Hamadaea flava: one gene and its partner. The protein of the gene in region 1 binds, or shares a complex with, the protein of each later gene. Links are inferred from orthologs where the notes say so. Each region holds a gene or a part of one and is shown on either strand. Other genes may lie near its edges. The genes, in order: mfd and uvrA.

What was found.
Region 2: the proteins of mfd (region 1) and uvrA are in contact, whole or in part, in a crystal structure (PDB 4DFC), measured with the Escherichia coli proteins. The link is inferred for Hamadaea flava from one-to-one orthologs.

Annotation. Positions count from the first base shown.
Region 1 is NZ_JAMZDZ010000001.1:5,417,251-5,426,124, reverse strand. What follows is about bases 2,655-6,824. They hold mfd (transcription-repair coupling factor), read right to left. Parts: upstream 6,434-6,824; coding sequence 2,855-6,433; downstream 2,655-2,854. Other genes in these bases: ppc (phosphoenolpyruvate carboxylase), read left to right, coding at 6,709-6,824; HDA40_RS25545 (MazG nucleotide pyrophosphohydrolase domain-containing protein), read left to right, coding at 2,655-2,792. Also shown: HDA40_RS25555 (hypothetical protein), read right to left, coding at 1-997; HDA40_RS25550 (hypothetical protein), read left to right, coding at 1,150-1,848; more of HDA40_RS25545, read left to right, coding at 1,848-2,654; more of ppc, read left to right, coding at 6,825-8,874. UniProt on the Escherichia coli protein: Couples transcription and DNA repair by recognizing RNA polymerase (RNAP) stalled at DNA lesions. Mediates ATP-dependent release of RNAP and its truncated transcript from the DNA, and recruitment of nucleotide excision repair machinery to the damaged site.
Region 2 is NZ_JAMZDZ010000001.1:7,052,417-7,060,527, reverse strand. What follows is about bases 1,449-4,855. They hold uvrA (excinuclease ABC subunit UvrA), read right to left. Parts: upstream 4,550-4,855; coding sequence 1,649-4,549; downstream 1,449-1,648. Other genes in these bases: rsgA (ribosome small subunit-dependent GTPase A), read right to left, coding at 4,724-4,855. In the rest of the region: excinuclease ABC subunit UvrC, read right to left, coding at 1-41; HDA40_RS33160 (Rieske (2Fe-2S) protein), read right to left, coding at 102-593; HDA40_RS33155 (glycosyltransferase family 4 protein), read left to right, coding at 718-1,293; more of rsgA, read right to left, coding at 4,856-5,764; HDA40_RS33140 (MBL fold metallo-hydrolase), read left to right, coding at 5,861-6,457; HDA40_RS33135 (RDD family protein), read right to left, coding at 6,464-7,030; HDA40_RS33130 (hypothetical protein), read left to right, coding at 7,171-7,842; HDA40_RS33125 (hypothetical protein), read left to right, coding at 7,973-8,111. UniProt on the Escherichia coli protein: The UvrABC repair system catalyzes the recognition and processing of DNA lesions. UvrA is an ATPase and a DNA-binding protein. A damage recognition complex composed of 2 UvrA and 2 UvrB subunits scans DNA for abnormalities.

The DNA of each region.
Region 1 (8,874 bases):
GGTACAGAGCCGCACCGAGGGCCGCCGCGGTCAGCGTCGCACCAAGGACGGCCACGCCGACCCGGCCGGGGAGCGTACGCTCAGCGCCGCTCACCGTGCCGAGCAGGAACGCGAGGTCGACCGCGATCGCCCCGGCGAGCAGGGCGAACGGGACGGCCGAGGGCGGGAAGCCGGTGCCGTAGAGGATGCCCCAGACGACACACCGGTACGCGACGTACGCCGCCGCGAGAACGGTCGCCGTCCAGCAGGCGCCGACGAAGATCCGCGCCGCGACCAGGGCCAGCATCGCCGCCCCGACGAGCCAGACCGGGTAGACCCACGAGCCGACCGGCAGGGAGAAGTTCGTGATCGCGATCGTGTCGACCGGACGGTTGATCTGGTCGGCGGCGAACTGCAGCAGGATCGGCTCCGCATAGGGCTTGCCGGCCAGGTACGCCTTCAGCGACAGCACGCCGTACTCCTGGTGCTGGCTCGGGAAGAGCACGTTCTCCAGGAAGAAGAACCAGGCCAGGCCCAGCCCGATCGTGCGTACGCGGCCCTCCGCGGTGCTGATCCCGAAGCCGTGCGCCACGCCGAGGATCATGAAGGCGGTGCCGATGTAGAGCAGCGCGTGGCTCGGCGACCAGGCGGTGATGTCGAGCCCGTTGACCCGGTGGTTCACGATGTCGATCGGGATGGCGATGAGGAACAGGCCGGTGCCCAGGACGATCAGGTTGCGCGCCCGCTTGTCCACCCCCACTCCCGTACGCACCTGGAAGATGACGAGCGCGACGGCGAGGACCGTGCCGACGGTGTTGAGCAGATGCGGCGGGGCCAGGTCGTCGCGCAGCCACTTGAAGTGCCACGACATGTCCCAGGTGGAGCCCAGCATCTTGAGGATGAACGCCACCAGCCACAACCGGTAGACCAGCAGCACCGTGGCGGGGCGCTGCTCCTCGGTCGGCCCGGAGATGGCGATGCGAGCCCAGTCCGTGGGCGGCAACGTCAAGATCGTCACTGGGTCAACTCGTCTCGATAGAAGGGGCACGAACGTTCAGGGAATTCTGCCGTGCGACACGCCGCTTGGGTATCCACCGCGTCCCCGAACTCTCCCTGAGATCCCGACCATGAGTAAGCTGCCTGCCGGACTGTCGATTTCTGGAGGCCGCCGTGCGTACACACCGCCGACTGACCACTGCCGCCGTGGCCGGCGCCCTGGCCGCGCTCGCCCTGGCCGGCTGCCGATCGGCGCCGAGCGCCGCGGCGTACGTCGGCGACAGCCGGCTCACCGAGGCTCAGGTGACCGACATGGTCGACAGCACCGGGGGCCGGATCACGCGAGAAGGCGTCGTGCTGAGCTTCGTGCTCGCCAACGCCTGCAAGCAGTTCGCCGCCGACGCCGGCTTCTCGCCGAACACGCAGCAGGGCGCTCAGGCGCTGTCGACCGAAGGGCTCGACCAGTCCACCGAGATCGGCCGGCTGCGGCTGGAGATGCACAGCTGCATCTACGGCGCGCCCGACGCCGGGGTCAAGGTGACCGACGAGGACCTCCGCTGGTTCTACGACGACGCGATCAAGTACGGCGCGATCCAGCCGAACGTGACCTTCGAGCAGGTCAAGCCGGAGCTCAGCGGCAGCCAGGAGGTCGTGCAGACGCTGGCGCTGCGCCGGATGTGGGCCGACGCCACCGCCAACCAGGACATCTCCGTCAGCCCCCGCTACCGGGCGCTGAGCATCTCGGTCGGCGCGCCCGGCAACGTGCCGGTCGTCCTGCAGCTCGGCGACTCCGCCAACGACAGCGTCGTCGACGCGCCCACGCCGGCCCCGTCCGAGACCGCCGCTGGTGGAACCGGCGCCGTCCAGAGCTGATGACGGCGCGAATCGTCCTGCTCGTCACCTCCCCTCGGCTGCCGGCTGGACTGCTCACCGCACAGGCGTGGGACCTGGTACGCGCGTACCCGGTGCTGGCCGGAGCCGAGAACGCGCAGACCACCGCGCTGCGCGCGAACGGGGCTGACGTCACGATCCTGCCGTCGCCGACCGCCGCGGCGCTCCTGGCCGCCGCCGGCACCTCCGTGGAAGACGGCGGCACCTCCGTGGAAGACGGCGGCACCTCCGTGCAAGGCGGCGGCACCTCCGTGGAAGACGGCGGCACCTCCGTGGAAGACGGCGGCACCTCCGTGGAAGGCGGCGGCACGGTTGTCTGGCTGGCCGGGCCCGACGGCGACCAGCGACTGGCCCGGGAGCTCGGCCTCAAGCTGGCGAGCAATCCGGAACTCGCCGAGATGGAGCTGCTCTACGGCTCCTGGGATCCGCCCGGCGCCCGGCTCCTCGACGCGGTCGCCGTCATGGACCGTCTGCACGCCGACGACGCGTGGAAACGCTCGCAGACCCATCAGACCCTCGCCCGCTACCTGCTGGAGGAGGCGTACGAGGCGTACGACGCGATCCGGGCCGACGACCTCGACGCGCTGCGCGGGGAGATCGGCGACGTCCTGCTGCAGGTCCTGCTGCACGCCCGGATGGCCGAGGAACTCCCCGACGAAGAGCGTTGGACCATCGACGACGTGGCCGGCGAGTTCGTCGAGAAGATGATCCGCCGGAACCCGCACGTCTTCGAGCCGGGCCGAGAGACCGACGACCTCGAGGAGATCGTCGCCAACTGGAACGCCGTCAAGGCGGCCGAACGGGCCGCGCATCCGCCCCGGGCGACGACGTCGCTGGCGAGCGCGCTGGCGACGCTGGCGCAGTCGTCGCGGGACGAGGACGCCGTCGACGCTCTTCGCGAGGCACTCCGACAGCTGACTTCATGATCAGGGTCATTTCCGCGGTGCCATAGCGACATGGAAATGACCCTGATCAAGGCTCGCAGGGGCTAAACCGCAGGCGGCCCCAGAACGTCGGACAGCGCCTGCGCACACCACTCCAGCAGGGCCTGGTCGCGCAGAGGCTCCCCGCCGATCCGCCGAGTGGTCGGGCGCGGCACGGACACCTGGGACGTGGCGGGCTTGTAGACGGCGTCCGGGTGGTACCGCTTGAGCCGGAGCTGCTTGCTGTCGGGCAGCTCCAGCGGCGAGAACCGCAGGTGCTTGCCTTGTACCGACACCTCGCTGAGCCCGTACGCCCGGGCCAGCGCCCGGAACCGGGCGACCGCGATCAGGTTGACGACCGGCGCCGGCGGCTCCCCGTAGCGGTCGGTGAGTTCGTCGACGACCGCGTCGAGTTCCTCGCCGGACCGGGCGTTGGCGATCTTCCGGTACATCTCCAGGCGCAGCCGTTCGACCTCGATGTAGTCGACCGGCAGGTGGGCGTCGACCGGCAGATCGACCTTGACCTCGGTCGCCTCCTCGTCCTCCTCGCCGCCGACGTCGCCCTTGAACGCCTTGACGGCGTCGCCGACCATCCGGACGTAGAGGTCGAAGCCGACGCCTTCGATGTGGCCGGACTGTTCGCCGCCGAGGAGGTTGCCCGCGCCGCGGATCTCCAGGTCCTTCATCGCGACATACATGCCCGCGCCGAGTTCGGTGTGCTGCGCGATGGTCGCCAGCCGTTCGTGGGCGTGTTCGGTCAGCGGCTTCTCCGGCGGATACAGGAAGTACGCGTACGCCCGCTCGCGGCCACGGCCGACACGACCCCGGATCTGGTGCAACTGGGCCAGCCCGAGCAGGTCGGCCCGTTCGAGGATCAGGGTGTTGGCGTTGGGGATGTCGATGCCGGACTCGATGATCGTGGTGGCCACGAGGACGTCGTACTCCTTCTCCCAGAAGCCGATCATCACCTTCTCGAGGGCTTCCTCGCCCATCTGGCCGTGCGCGGTGACGACGCGGGCCTCGGGGACGAGTTCCCGGAGGCGCCGGGCCGCCTTGTCGATCGACTCGACCCGGTTGTGCAGGTAGAACACCTGGCCGTCGCGGAGCAGCTCCCGGTGGATGGCGGCGGCGACCTGCTTGTCGTCGTACGCCCCGACGTAGGTCAGGACGGGATGGCGCTCCTCCGGAGGGGTGGCGATGGTGGACATCTCCCGGATGCCGGTGATCGCCATTTCGAGCGTACGCGGAATCGGGGTGGCCGACATGGTCAGAACGTCCACATTGGTCCGCAGCGACTTGAGGTGTTCCTTGTGCTCCACCCCGAACCGCTGCTCCTCGTCCACCACGACGAGGCCGAGCTGCTTGAACCGGGTGGCCTGCTGAAGCAGCCGGTGGGTGCCGATGACGATGTCGGCGCTGCCTTCGGACGCCATCTCGATGGTGCGCGTGGACTCCGACGGGGTCTGGAACCGCGACAGCTGCCGGATCTGCACCGGGAACTGGGCCATCCGCTCGGAGAAGGTGTTGAAGTGCTGCTGGGCGAGCAGCGTCGTGGGGACGAGGATGGCGACCTGCTTGCCGTCCTGCACCGCCTTGAACGCCGCGCGTACGGCGATCTCGGTCTTGCCGTAGCCGACGTCGCCGCAGATCAGGCGGTCCATCGGCACGGCCTTCTCCATGTCGCCCTTGACCTCTTCGATCGCGGCGAGCTGGTCCGGCGTCTCGGTGTAGGGGAACGCGTCCTCCAGCTCCCGCTGCCACGGGGTGTCCAGGCCGAACGCGTGTCCCCTGGCGCCCTGCCGCGCCGCGTACAGCTGAATGAGCTGGGCCGCGATCTCCCGGACCGCCTTGCGCGCGCGAGCCTTGGCCTTCTGCCAGTCCGAACCGCCCATCTTGTGCAGGGTCGGCTGCTCGCCGCCGACATACCGGGACAGTTGGTCGAGGGCGTCGGTGGGGACGAACAGCCGATCGCCCGGCTGGCCGCGCTTGGCCGGGGCGTACTCGATGACCAGGTATTCCCGCTCGGCCCCGTTGACCTGCCGCTGCACCAGCTCGACGTAGCGGCCGATGCCGTGCTGCTCGTGCACCACGAAGTCGCCGGCGCGCAGCTCCAGCGGGTCGATCGTGTTGCGCCGCCGGGACGGCATCTTGCGCATGTCCTTCGTGGACGCTCCCCGGCCGCCCGAGATGTCGGTCCCGGTCACGATCGCGACCTGGGCGGTCTCGTCGACCAGGCCGCTCGTCAGCGGGCCTGTGGTGATGAGCAGCTCGCCCGCGGCGAGGCCGGCCGCGTCCGACACGTGCGCGCCGACGCCCGCGTCACGCAGCACCTCGGCGGCCCGCTGAGCCGGTCCGTGGCCCTCGAAGACCAGCGCCACCTTCCAGCCGTCACGTAGCCAGCCGGTCAGGTCGTCGAGCAGCCGCGCGGTGTCGCCGTGATACAGCGGCGCGGCCTGCCCGCCCAGGGTGAGCAGCGTCGTCGTGTCGTCGCTGACCGACACCGTCTCGGGAACGTCGAGCCACGGCGTCTGGTCGACCGCCGCCGGCTCGCCCGAGTCCAGCCCGAACGGCGCGATCGACCACCACGACTGACCGCGGGAAAGCGCGGCTCCGCGTACCTCGGCCAGCGTCTTGAAGGCGGCGGCGTCCACGTCGATCGGGGCTCGCCCGCCACTCGCGGCCGCGGCCCAGCCGGCCTGCAAGAACTCCTCACTTGTACGCACAAGGTCATGCGCGCGGGTGCGGATGCGTTCGGGATCGCAGAGCAGGACGACCGTCTCGCTGGGCAGGCAGTCGGCGAGCAGCTCCATGCTGTGGTCGCCGGCCAGGGCCGGGGCGAGCGACTCCATCCCCTCGACCGGGATGCCCTCGGCCAGCTTCTCCAGGATCTCGGCCAGCTCGGGATGCTCCGCCAGCAACTCCTCGGCCCGGCCCCGGACCTCCGGGGTCAGCAGCAGCTCCCGGCACGGCACCGCGACCAGCCGGTCCACCGGTTCGATGGTGCGCTGGTCGGCCACGGCGAAGGAGCGGATCTCCTCCACGTCGTCGCCCCAGAACTCCACCCGAAGCGGGTGCTCCTCGGTCGGCGGGAAGACGTCGAGCAGGCCACCGCGGACGGCGAACTCGCCCCGCTTGGTCACCAGGTCGACCCGGGCGTACGCCAGGTCGCTGAGCCGGTGCGCGACCTCCTCCAGATCGGCGCTCGTGCCCGGGGACAACTCCACCGGCATGAGGTCGCCGAGTCCTTTCAACTGCGGCTGGAGCAGGCTGCGTACCGGTGCCACGACGACGCGGAGCGGGCCTTCCAGTTCCGGGTGAGCCAGCCGGCGCAGCACCGCGAGCCGGCGGCCGACGGTGTCGGACCGGGGCGACAGACGTTCGTGCGGGAGCGTCTCCCAGCTCGGGTAGGCCGCGACCTGGTCCGGCGACAGGAACGAGGACAGCGCCTCGGCCAGATCGTCGGCCTCGCGGCTGGTCGCCGTGACGGCGAGGACCGACTTGTTCCGGGCGGCGGTGGCCGCCAGGAAGGGCCGCAGCGCCGACGGCGCGGTGACGTCGACGTCCTCGGCGCCCCGGGCCAGCTCACCGGCGCGGGCGAGAGCGGGGTCGGCGAGGGCCGCCTCCAGCAGACCGACCAGCCTCACGACATTTCCCCCTAGATTTCGGCCCCAGGTCGGGCACCGTGTTTCGGCCACGCCGACTAGCCCCCCGCCCGAATCGGGTGGGGGGTGGACGCTCGGTCACCAGCCTACATTCACCGGCCGACAGGCGGGCCCGAGAGCGGCGTCACAGCGCCCGGACACATCTCGGGCAGGTAACATGCGGGCCAGGACAGCGGCGTCCGTTTCTCAGGCGCGCGCTGCGGGGACGGCAAGCGATCTCCTCGCGCCAGCGCGGCAGCACCCTGGAAGGAACCGCGGTGAGCGAAGCTCGACACCCGATCGATGCGATCGATGAGGACGACGCAGCGCTGCGCGCTGACATCCGACGGCTCGGCACGCTGCTCGGCCAGACTCTGACCCGCCAGGAGGGCCAGGCGCTGCTCGACCTCGTCGAAGAGGTCCGCGCCCTGGTCCGCACCGATCCCGAGGCGGCCGCCGCCAAGCTGGGCGCGCTCGACGTCGCGACCGGGACGAAGCTGGCCCGTGCCTTCTCCACCTACTTCCACCTCGCCAACGTCACCGAGCAGGTGCACCGGGCTCGGGAGCTGCGCCGCGAGCGAGCCAAGCACGGCGGGTGGCTCGACCGGGCCGGCGCCATGATCGCCGAGCGGAAGGTGCCGACCGCCGAGATCGCCGCCGCCGCCCGTCGCCTGGCGGTACGCCCGGTCTTCACCGCGCATCCGACCGAGGCGGCCCGGCGGTCGATCCTGACCAAGCTCCGCAGCATCGCCGACCAGCTCGACAACGAGGCGGCCGAGGCGGTGCTCTATGGCGGCGACGTCACCGCCAAGACCGACCGACGGCTGGCCGAGCTGCTGGATCTGCTGTGGCAGACCGACGAACTGCGGCTCGACCGGCCCGACCCGACCGACGAGGCGCGCAACGCCGTCTACTACCTGCGCGACCTGTACGCCGACGCCGCCCCGCAGGTGCTCGACGACCTCGCCGAGACGCTCCGGTCGCTGGGGGTGGAGAGCGCGCCGAACGGGCAGCCGCTCACCTTCGGGACCTGGATCGGCGGCGACCGCGACGGCAACCCGTTCGTGACCCCGGCGGTCACCCGGGACGTGCTGATCATCCAGCACGAGCACGGCATCCAGGCCACCGAGGAGGCGATGGACGAGCTGATCAACGAGATCAGCGTGTCCCGGCGGCTGCGTACGGTGTCGCTGGACCTGTCGGCCAGCCTCGCCCAGGACCTGGACGCACTGCCGGAGGTGGACGCCCGGTTCCGCCGGGTCAACGCCGAGGAGCCGTACCGCCTGAAGGCGCGCGCGATCAAGGCCAAGCTCGCCAACACCCGGCAGCGTCTGGCCAAGGGCACGCCGCACGTGCACGGGCGCGACTACCTCGGCTCGTCCGGGCTGATCGCCGACCTGGAACTGCTGCGGGCGTCGCTGGCGCGCAACGCCGGGCAGCTGACCGCGACGGGCACCCTGGCCAGCATCATCCGCCGCGTGAGCGCGTTCGGGCTGCGACTGGCCACGATGGACGTACGCGAGCACGCCGAGGCTCATCACGCCGTGCTCGCCCAGCTCTACGCCAGCGTGGGCGAGGTCACCGACTACGCGGGGCTGTCCCGCGCGGAGCGGACCGAGCTGCTGGCTCGGGAGCTGGACAGCCGCCGCCCGCTGTCGCACGCCGACACCCCGCTGAGCGACCGGTCGCGCAAGACGTTCGACGTCTTCAGCACCATCCGGGACGCGCAGGAGCGATTCGGGCCGGAGGTCATCGAGTCGTACATCATCTCGATGACGCAGGGCGTCGACGACGTGCTCGCCGCCGCCGTCCTGGCCCGCGAGGCCGGTCTGATCGACCCGCACAACGCCAAGGCCCGGATCGGGCTCGTGCCGCTGCTGGAGACCCCGGCCGAGCTGTCCGCCGGCGGGCGGCTCCTCGACGAGCTGCTGCGGCTGCCGGCGTACCGGGCCGTCGTGCGCGCTCGCGGCGACGTGCAGGAGGTGATGCTCGGCTACTCCGACTCCAACAAGGAGGCCGGGATCACCACCAGCCAGTGGGGCATCCACCGGGCACAGCGCGACCTGCGGGACGTCGCCGCCCGGCACGGCGTACGCCTGCGGCTGTTCCACGGCCGCGGCGGCACCGTCGGCCGCGGCGGCGGCCCGACCCACGAGGCGATCCTGGCCCAGCCCTACGGCACGCTCGACGGCGCGATCAAGGTGACCGAGCAGGGCGAGGTCATCTCCGACAAGTACACGCTGCCCGCGCTGGCCCGGGAGAACCTGGAGCTGACCGTGGCCGCCGTGCTGCAGGCGACGCTGCTGCACACCGCGCCCCGGCAGCCGCAGGAAGACCTGGCTCGCTGGGACGCGGCGATGGACGCCGTGTCCGACGCGGCCTTCGGGGCGTACCGGGATCTCGTCGAGGATCCGCTGCTCCCCGAGTACTTCTGGGCGGCCACG
Region 2 (8,111 bases), 1.6 Mb from region 1 along the record:
ATGGTGCCGGTGGCGGGGCGGTACGTCGAAGGATCGGCCACGCCGCAAGCCTACTCAGGACGGCTGACAAGATCGCTTCGCTGCCCCGCCACCGGCGGGGATCACGAGAGCTTGATGTCGGCGCCGTCGACGACGATCGTCTTCTCGGCCAGTGCCTTGGTCGCGGGCGGGCTCACCACTGAGCCGTCCGTGATGGAGAACTTGCTGAAGTGGCAGTCGCAGTTGATCGTGCCGTTCGACACCCCGGACAGCGGGCACTGCTGGTGGGTGCACATGCTGTCGAAGGCCTTGAAGGTGCCGGCGGTGGGCTGGGTGACGACCACGCCGGCGGCGGTGATGACCTTGCCACCGCCGACCGGGATGTCGCTGGTCTTCGCGATCGCCGCGCCGCCGCCACCAGTGTTGCCGGTGCTGCCGCCGGTGGCTCCGGCAGTCGCGCCCGTCGAGCCGCCGCCCGCGGCGGTGGTCGGGGCGGCAGCCGGCGTCTCGTCGGCCGAACAGGCGGTGAGCAGGGCCGCCGCGCCGACTGCGCCCGCCGAGGCGAACAGCGTACGGCGGGAGGTGGATGGGGTGTTCTCGGTCCGCTCGGTCATTTCAGACAGGCTAGCGGCCAGAAAACGCGTTGTAAGTAGTTGAACCATCACAATTTCCTGTGGCCCGGTCTCGCACCGCAGACATGACGATCACGTCACACCGGCGGGCTCGTTGGAGGACGTGATGAACCTGATCACCTCGCCCGACCAGGCGCTACGGCAGGCGACCGCGCCCTGGTTCTCGGCCCGGCCGGCCCGCGACACCGAGCTGGTCCACGTCGCCTTCTTCGGCCGGTTCACCCCGGTCCAGGGCGCGCCGGTCGTCGGCACGGCGATCGCGGCGCTCTCCGGCGACCCGCGTTTCGTCTTCACCGTCGTCGGGTCCGGCCCCGACCTACCTGCCACGCGTACGGCGGCCGCCCCGAACGCCTGGGTCACCTGGCGCGAGTGGGTGGCCGCGCACGAGCTGCCCGGCCTGATCGCCGGGCACGACGTCTGCCTGGGCATCTTCGGCACGTCCCGGCGCGCGCTGTCGGTCGTGCCGACCGAGGTCTACCAAGCGGCCGCCGCGGGCTGCGCGGTCGTCACCTCCGACACCGCCCCGCAGCGGGCGGCCTTCGGCGACGCCGCCGTGCTCGTCCCGGCCGGCGACCCGGCCGCCCTCTCCGCGGCGCTCCGGCAGCTTGCCGACGACCCCGACGAGCTCACCCGGCTTCGCAAGGCCGCCCGGGACCGGGCCAGGGAACGTTTCGGCGCCTAGCTTCAATACCGTGTCGATCTAGGCGGGCAAGGGTCGCCCGGGACCGTGTTGATCTAGGGCGGGCAAGCGTCGTCCGGGACCGTGTTGATCTAGGCGGGCAAGGGTCGCCCGGGCCACCATTTCCCGCGTAGATCAACTCGCGGTCTGGCGATCTTGAACAGAAAATGTCGCCATGACGACGGAAGCCGTCCAAGATCACAGCTAGCGCCCCGGCCCATGGCCGCGCCCGCGCGGGCCAAGCCCCCGCAGACGCCAAGCCCCCCGCAGACGCCAAGCCCCCCGCAAACGCCAAGCCCCCCGCAAACGCCAAGCCCCCCGGCAAACGCGGCCAGCGCCCCAAGCTGTGACCCAGGCGTCAGACCTTCGCCTTGGCCCGGCTCGTCGCCCGCTTCTTCGGCGTCGCCTGCACCGGGACCTCCGTGACGAGGTGTCGCAGGAAGGCACCGGTGTGCGACTCGGGCATCGCGGCGATCTGCTCGGGCGTACCCTCGCCGACCACCGTGCCGCCGCGGTGCCCGCCCTCGGGGCCCATGTCGATGATCCAGTCCGAGCTCTTGATCACGTCGAGGTTGTGCTCGATCACGATCACCGTGTTGCCCTTGTCGACCAGACCCTGGAGGACCAGCAGCAGCTTGCGGATGTCTTCGAAGTGCAGACCGGTGGTCGGCTCGTCCAGCACGTAGACCGTCCGCCCGGTCGACCGCTTCTGCAGCTCGGCCGCGAGCTTGACGCGCTGCGCCTCACCGCCGGACAGGGTCGGCGCCGGCTGACCCAGCCGGACGTACCCGAGCCCGACGTCGACCAGCGTCTTGAGGTGCCGGTGGATCGCCGGGATCGCCTCGAAGAACCCGGACGCCTCCTCGATCGGCATCTGCAGGACCTCGGCGATCGTCCGGCCCTTGTAGTGAACCTCCAGGGTCTCCCGGTTGTACCGGTCACCCTTGCAGACCTCGCACGGGACGTACACGTCCGGGAGGAAGTTCATCTCGATCTTGATCGTGCCGTCGCCCGCGCAGTTCTCGCAGCGGCCGCCCTTGACGTTGAAGGAGAACCGGCCCGGCCCGTAGCCGCGTACCTTCGCCTCCGTGGTCTCGGCGAACAGCTTGCGGATGTTGTCGAACACTCCGGTGTAGGTCGCGGGGTTCGACCGGGGCGTACGCCCGATCGGCGACTGGTCCACCCCGACGACCTTGTCCACGTGATCGAGCCCGGTGACCCGCGTATGCCGGCCGGGCACCAGCCGAGCGCCGTTGATCTGGTTGGCGAGCACCGCGTGCAGGATGTCGTTGACCAGCGTCGACTTGCCCGACCCGGAGACGCCGGTAACCGAGATCAGCTGGCCGAGCGGGAACGACACCGTGACGTTGTGCAGGTTGTGCTCCCGCGCCCCGACGACGGTCAGCTCGCGGCCCTTCGTCTGCGGCCGCCGCCGGGTCGGGACCGGGATGAACCGCCGCCCGGAGAGGAAGTCACCGGTGATCGACTCCTCGTTCTTGAGCAGATCGTCGTACGTGCCGGAGTGCACGATGAACCCGCCGTGCTCCCCCGCGCCCGGGCCGATGTCGACCACCCAGTCGGCCGTCTTGATCGTGTCCTCGTCGTGCTCGACGACGATCAGCGTGTTGCCCAGACCTCGCAGCCGGACGAGCGTCTCGATGAGCCGGTGGTTGTCGCGCTGGTGCAGGCCGATCGACGGCTCGTCCAGCACGTAGAGCACGCCCACCAGGCCCGACCCGATCTGGGTGGCGAGCCGGATGCGCTGCGCCTCGCCGCCGGACAGCGAGCCGGCCGGGCGGTCGAGTGACAAGTAGTCCAGACCGACGTCGAGCAGGAACTGCAGCCGGGCGTTGATCTCCTTGAGCACGCGCTCGGCGATCATCTTCTGCCGGTCGGTCAGCTCCAGGTCCACGAGCAGCTGCGCGGCCTCCCCCACGGACAGGTTGCAGACCTCGGCGATGCTGTGCCCGGCGATGGTGACCGCGAGCACCTCGGGCTTGAGCCGGGTGCCGCCGCAGGCCGCGCAGGGCACCTCGCGCATGTAGCCCTCGTACTTCTCGCGGCTCCACTCGCTCTCGGTGTCGGCGTGCCGCCGCTCCAGCCACGGGACGACGCCTTCGTAGCCCGCGTAGTAGGAGCGCTCGCGCCCGTACTTGTTCCGGTAGCGGACGTGGACCTGGTTCTCCACGCCGTGCAGGATCAGCTTCTGCGCCTTGGCCGACAGCGCCCGCCAGGGCGTGTCCAGGTCGAATCCCTGCTCTTCGCCGAGGGAGCCCAGCACCTGGATGAAGTAGTCGAAGGTGTGCCCGCTCGCCCACGGCGCGATCGCGCCGTCCCGGATGGACTTCTCGTCGTCGGGGACGAGCAGCTCCGGGTCGACCTCCTTCTTCTGGCCGAGGCCGGTGCACTCGGGGCAGGCGCCGTAGGGCGCGTTGAACGAGAACACCCGCGGCTCCAGGTCCTCGATCGCCAGCGGGTGCTCGTTGGGGCAGGCCAGGTGCTCGGAGAACTTGCGCTCGCGGTGCTCGTCGTCCTCGGGGAGGTCCACGAAGTCCAGCACGACGATGCCGGCCGCCAGGCCGAGCGCCGTCTCGATCGAGTCGGTCAGCCGCTGCTTGGCACCGGCCTTCACGGCGAGCCGGTCGACCACCACCTCGATGGTGTGCTTCTCCTGCTTCTTCAGCTTCGGCGCCTCGACCAGCGGATGCACCACGCCGTCGACCCGGGCCCGGGCGAAGCCCTTGGCCTGCAGCTCGGAGAACAGGTCGAGGTACTCCCCCTTCCGGCCGCGAACGACCGGGGCGAGCACCTGGAACCGGGTCCCGTCCGGCATCGCCAGCACACGGTCCACGATCTGCTGCGGCGACTGCTTGGTGATCGCCTCCCCGCAGACCGGGCAGTGCGGCTCGCCGACCCGGGCGTACAGCAGGCGGAGGTAGTCGTAGACCTCGGTGATCGTGCCGACCGTCGACCGCGGGTTGCGGGAGGTCGACTTCTGGTCGATGGAGACCGCCGGGGACAGGCCCTCGATGAAGTCGACGTCGGGCTTGTCCATCTGGCCGAGGAACTGCCGGGCGTAGCTCGACAGCGACTCGACGTAGCGCCGCTGGCCCTCGGCGAAGATCGTGTCGAAGGCGAGGCTCGACTTGCCCGACCCGGACAGCCCGGTGAAGACGATCATCGCGTCGCGGGGCAGATCCAGGCTGACGTCACGCAGGTTGTGCTCACGCGCACCACGGATGATCAAACGGTCAGTCACCGCAAAAGCTCCTAGATCGGACAGGTGATGGCAGGCAGGGTCCCGCTGCGAGCGGACTGTATCCGGGAGGTATGACAAGAACGAGCCAAAGATTAGTCCGACCCGCGCCACCAGGCTAAAACAATAGCGGGTGGCTTCGGACACCTGTCCGAAGCCACCCGCTCCCGCCTGTCCTCAGGCGTGTCGTTCCCGCGCCCGCTGCCGGGCGGCCCGCTGCTCCTCCCGGAGGCGTACCGCCTTCCGCTTGCTCTCGTGCGCCAGCTCACGTTGCAGCCGCAGCCAGCTCGCCCACCGGCGACCGGTCAGCTCGCCGTCGTCGAGCGCCGCCTGCACCGCACAGCCCGGCTCCGTCGTGTGCGAACAGTCCGCGAACTTGCAGCGCAGCGCCAGCTCGTCGACGTCGGAGAACGCCGCCACCAGGCCTTCCGAGCCATCGAGCAGGCCGACGCCCCGCAGCCCCGGCGTGTCGATGATCGCGCCGCCGCCCGGAACCGGAATCAGCGCCCGATGCGTCGTGGTGTGCCGGCCCTTGCCGTCCACTCGGCGTACCGCTTGCGTGGTCATGACGGTCGTCCCGGCCAACGCGTTGACCAACGTCGACTTGCCCGCGCCGGAGCGCCCGAGCAGCGCCATGGTCCGGCCCTCCGCCACCTGCGGCCGCAGCTCGTCCAGCCCCGCGCCGGTGTCCGCGCTGACCGCGAGCACCACCACACCCGGCGCGATCTCCCGCACCTGGTCCACGATCGCGTCGGGATACCGCGTCACGTCCGCCTTGGTCAGCACCACCATCGGCTCGGCCTCCGAATCCCAGGCCAGCGCCAGCAGACGCTCGATACGGCCCAGGTCCGGGCCGCTGTCCAGCGGCTCTATCACCGCGGCCGTGTCCATGTTCGCGGCCAGGACCTGCCCGCTCGCGTCCTTGTCCGCGGTCCTTCGCACAATCTGGGTACGCCGCGGCAGCACCGCCTCGATGGTGGTACGCCGGTCCGGCCAGTCCCGCACCACCACCCAGTCGCCGGTGCACGGCAGCTGCACCGAGTCCGCCGCGGCCTGGGCCATCACGCCCCCGCCGAGACTGGCCCGGTCGGCGCCCTGCGTCGTCAGCACCGTGCACACACCGCGATCCACCCGCAGCACCCGACCCGGGCGCGCGTCGATCCGGTCGAACGGCGCGTACGCCGCCGCGAAGTGGTCGTCCCACCCGAGCGCTCTCATCTGCCTCGTTTCCTTTTCAGCCATTACCCCCATGGTCAAGTGCGCCCGGCTCCGGCGCACCCCAATTTCCCCGGCCCAGCCGCGTACGCTCGGCGAATGGCCGCTCTTCGGGTCCGGAGCCGCTCCGTCGGCCCCGCCGACAACATCGCGTACCTGCTGACGTGCGAGTCGACCGGCGAGCAGTTGCTGATCGACGCGGCCGACGAGCCCACCCGCCTGTTCGACCTGGTCGGCGACGGCGGCCTGGCCACCATAGTGACCACTCATCGCCATGCCGACCACTGGCGGGCGCTGGCCGCCCTCGCCACGAGGACCGGGGCGCGCCTGCTCGCGCATCCGCTGGACGCTGCCGCGCTGCCGGTCCCCACCGATTCCGTCCACGACGGCGACGTGATCACGGTCGGCGCAGTGGATCTCGAGGTGATCCACCTCGTCGGGCATACGCCCGGCTCGATCGCGCTGCTGTACCGGGGCGACCCGCCGCAGATCTTCACCGGCGACAGCCTCTTCCCCGGTGGCGTCGGCAACACCTGGGGTGACTCGGCCGCTTTCGCCACCCTGATCGACGACGTCACCACCAAGATCTTCGATCGGCTGCCCGACGAGACCGTCGTCTGGCCTGGTCACGGCAAGCCGACGACGCTCGGCGCCGAACGTTCCTCGCTCCCCGAGTGGCGCGCCCGCGGCTGGTAGCAGCCGCTACCGGATGATGCCCGCCGCGTGCAGTCGTTTGGTGGCCGCGCGGTCCACGCACACCCGGACCTCCGAGCCGCCGCCACCACCGCCGCCACTACCTCCCGCGAATGCGGCCGCCACCACGGCGAGCAGCAGCAACGGCAGAAGCAGGATGCGGACCGTCATGGCCCAGCAGGCCCGGTAGCCGACGCGACTGCCGTCGGCGTTCCGCACGAGGTGCGTGCCGGTCAGCACGCCGCCGAGGGCCCGGCCGTCGCCGAAGAACGACCCATAGAGCACGGGTACGCCCACGACGACCGCCGCCATCAGACCCAAGAGCAGCCCGGCGGAGATCTTTCCCGTCGAGTACATGACGGCGACGACGGCCAGACCGAGGCAGGCGATCACGGCGTACGCGATGACGTCGATGAGCCAGGCGAGGAACCGCTTGCCCTCACCGGCCTTGATAAAGATGGTGCCGTCGCGGAAGGTGCTGAGGCGCTTGGCCGTCTTCGGCCCCAGCAGTTGTTCGGCGTGCTCCCTGGCGAAGTCGAGCCGGGTCTTCGGCCGGGCGGGCGCGGGCGTCGTCACGGGCGTGATCTTATTCAGGCCGAGATCATGAAGCCCGCGGACCTCGGGACGACCCCGATAACTCGGCGTTTTCCCCTCATGGTCTGATATGGAGTCCAATGTGCTCGGATGACCGGCGTACGCCTGTGGATGGTGACTTGATGCCCAATCGAACGACCTCCTGGATTCACGAGTCCTGGCTGGTCGCGAACCAACAGCCCGACTCGCCCGCCGTACGCCTCGGGCATGTGGCGAAGAGTAGCGCCGATTCCGAGTCGGGCAGTCCGGCCCGGCGGGTGTCCGAGGTGGTGTCCTCGACGCAATCCCTGCTCGACGATGACCTGACGGCTGCGATCCTGGCGGCGTTCCAGCCTCGCCGCGGCGACCTGGCCACCCTGGAATCCGGTGACCGGGAGCAGCTCACGGCGTTCCTTCGCGAGCACCACGGGGCGTCCGTGGTGACCGAGTTCCGGGGCGAGCCGTTCGAGGGTCAGCTGGAATCCAGCAGCTTCTGGGATTTCCTGACGCCGGAGGAACGCTGCGTGATGACGAACGCGCTGGAGGAGGGCTACCTCACCGAGGTCATCCCCGACTTCCTCCGGGAGGCGGACACCGATGCGCTTCGCGTGCTGGTTCCGCATTTCGCCACCATCGTGGCCGACCTGATCGAACGCGAGATGATCGAGATCCGCGAAGCCGACGACGGCGACTGGGACGCCGCCCAGCCGCTGACCGAGGCCGAGATCCAGGCGACGCTGGCCGACCCCGGCGCCTGGCTGCCGACCGAGGACGAGCCCGCCCGGCGCGTCATGCTCCGAGCCCTCGCCGGCTAGCGCTGACCAGTCGGGCCGTTACCGCTCGGCCACACGGATACGCGCAGTTCAGCCGTTCATTTCCAAAGTGGACTAACACCATAAGCTCCAATTAGGATCCGCCGGTTGCCTAGCAATCGACGGAGGAGCAGTGGCGAGCAAGGAAGAGCTGAAGGCGGCGATCCACGCGGCGTTCGACCAGGTCGTGCCGGACGGCTCGAGCTACACCAAGGTCTACGCCTCGGACATGAAGCAGCGGAACTTCATCGTCTACCAGAGCACCACGGTCT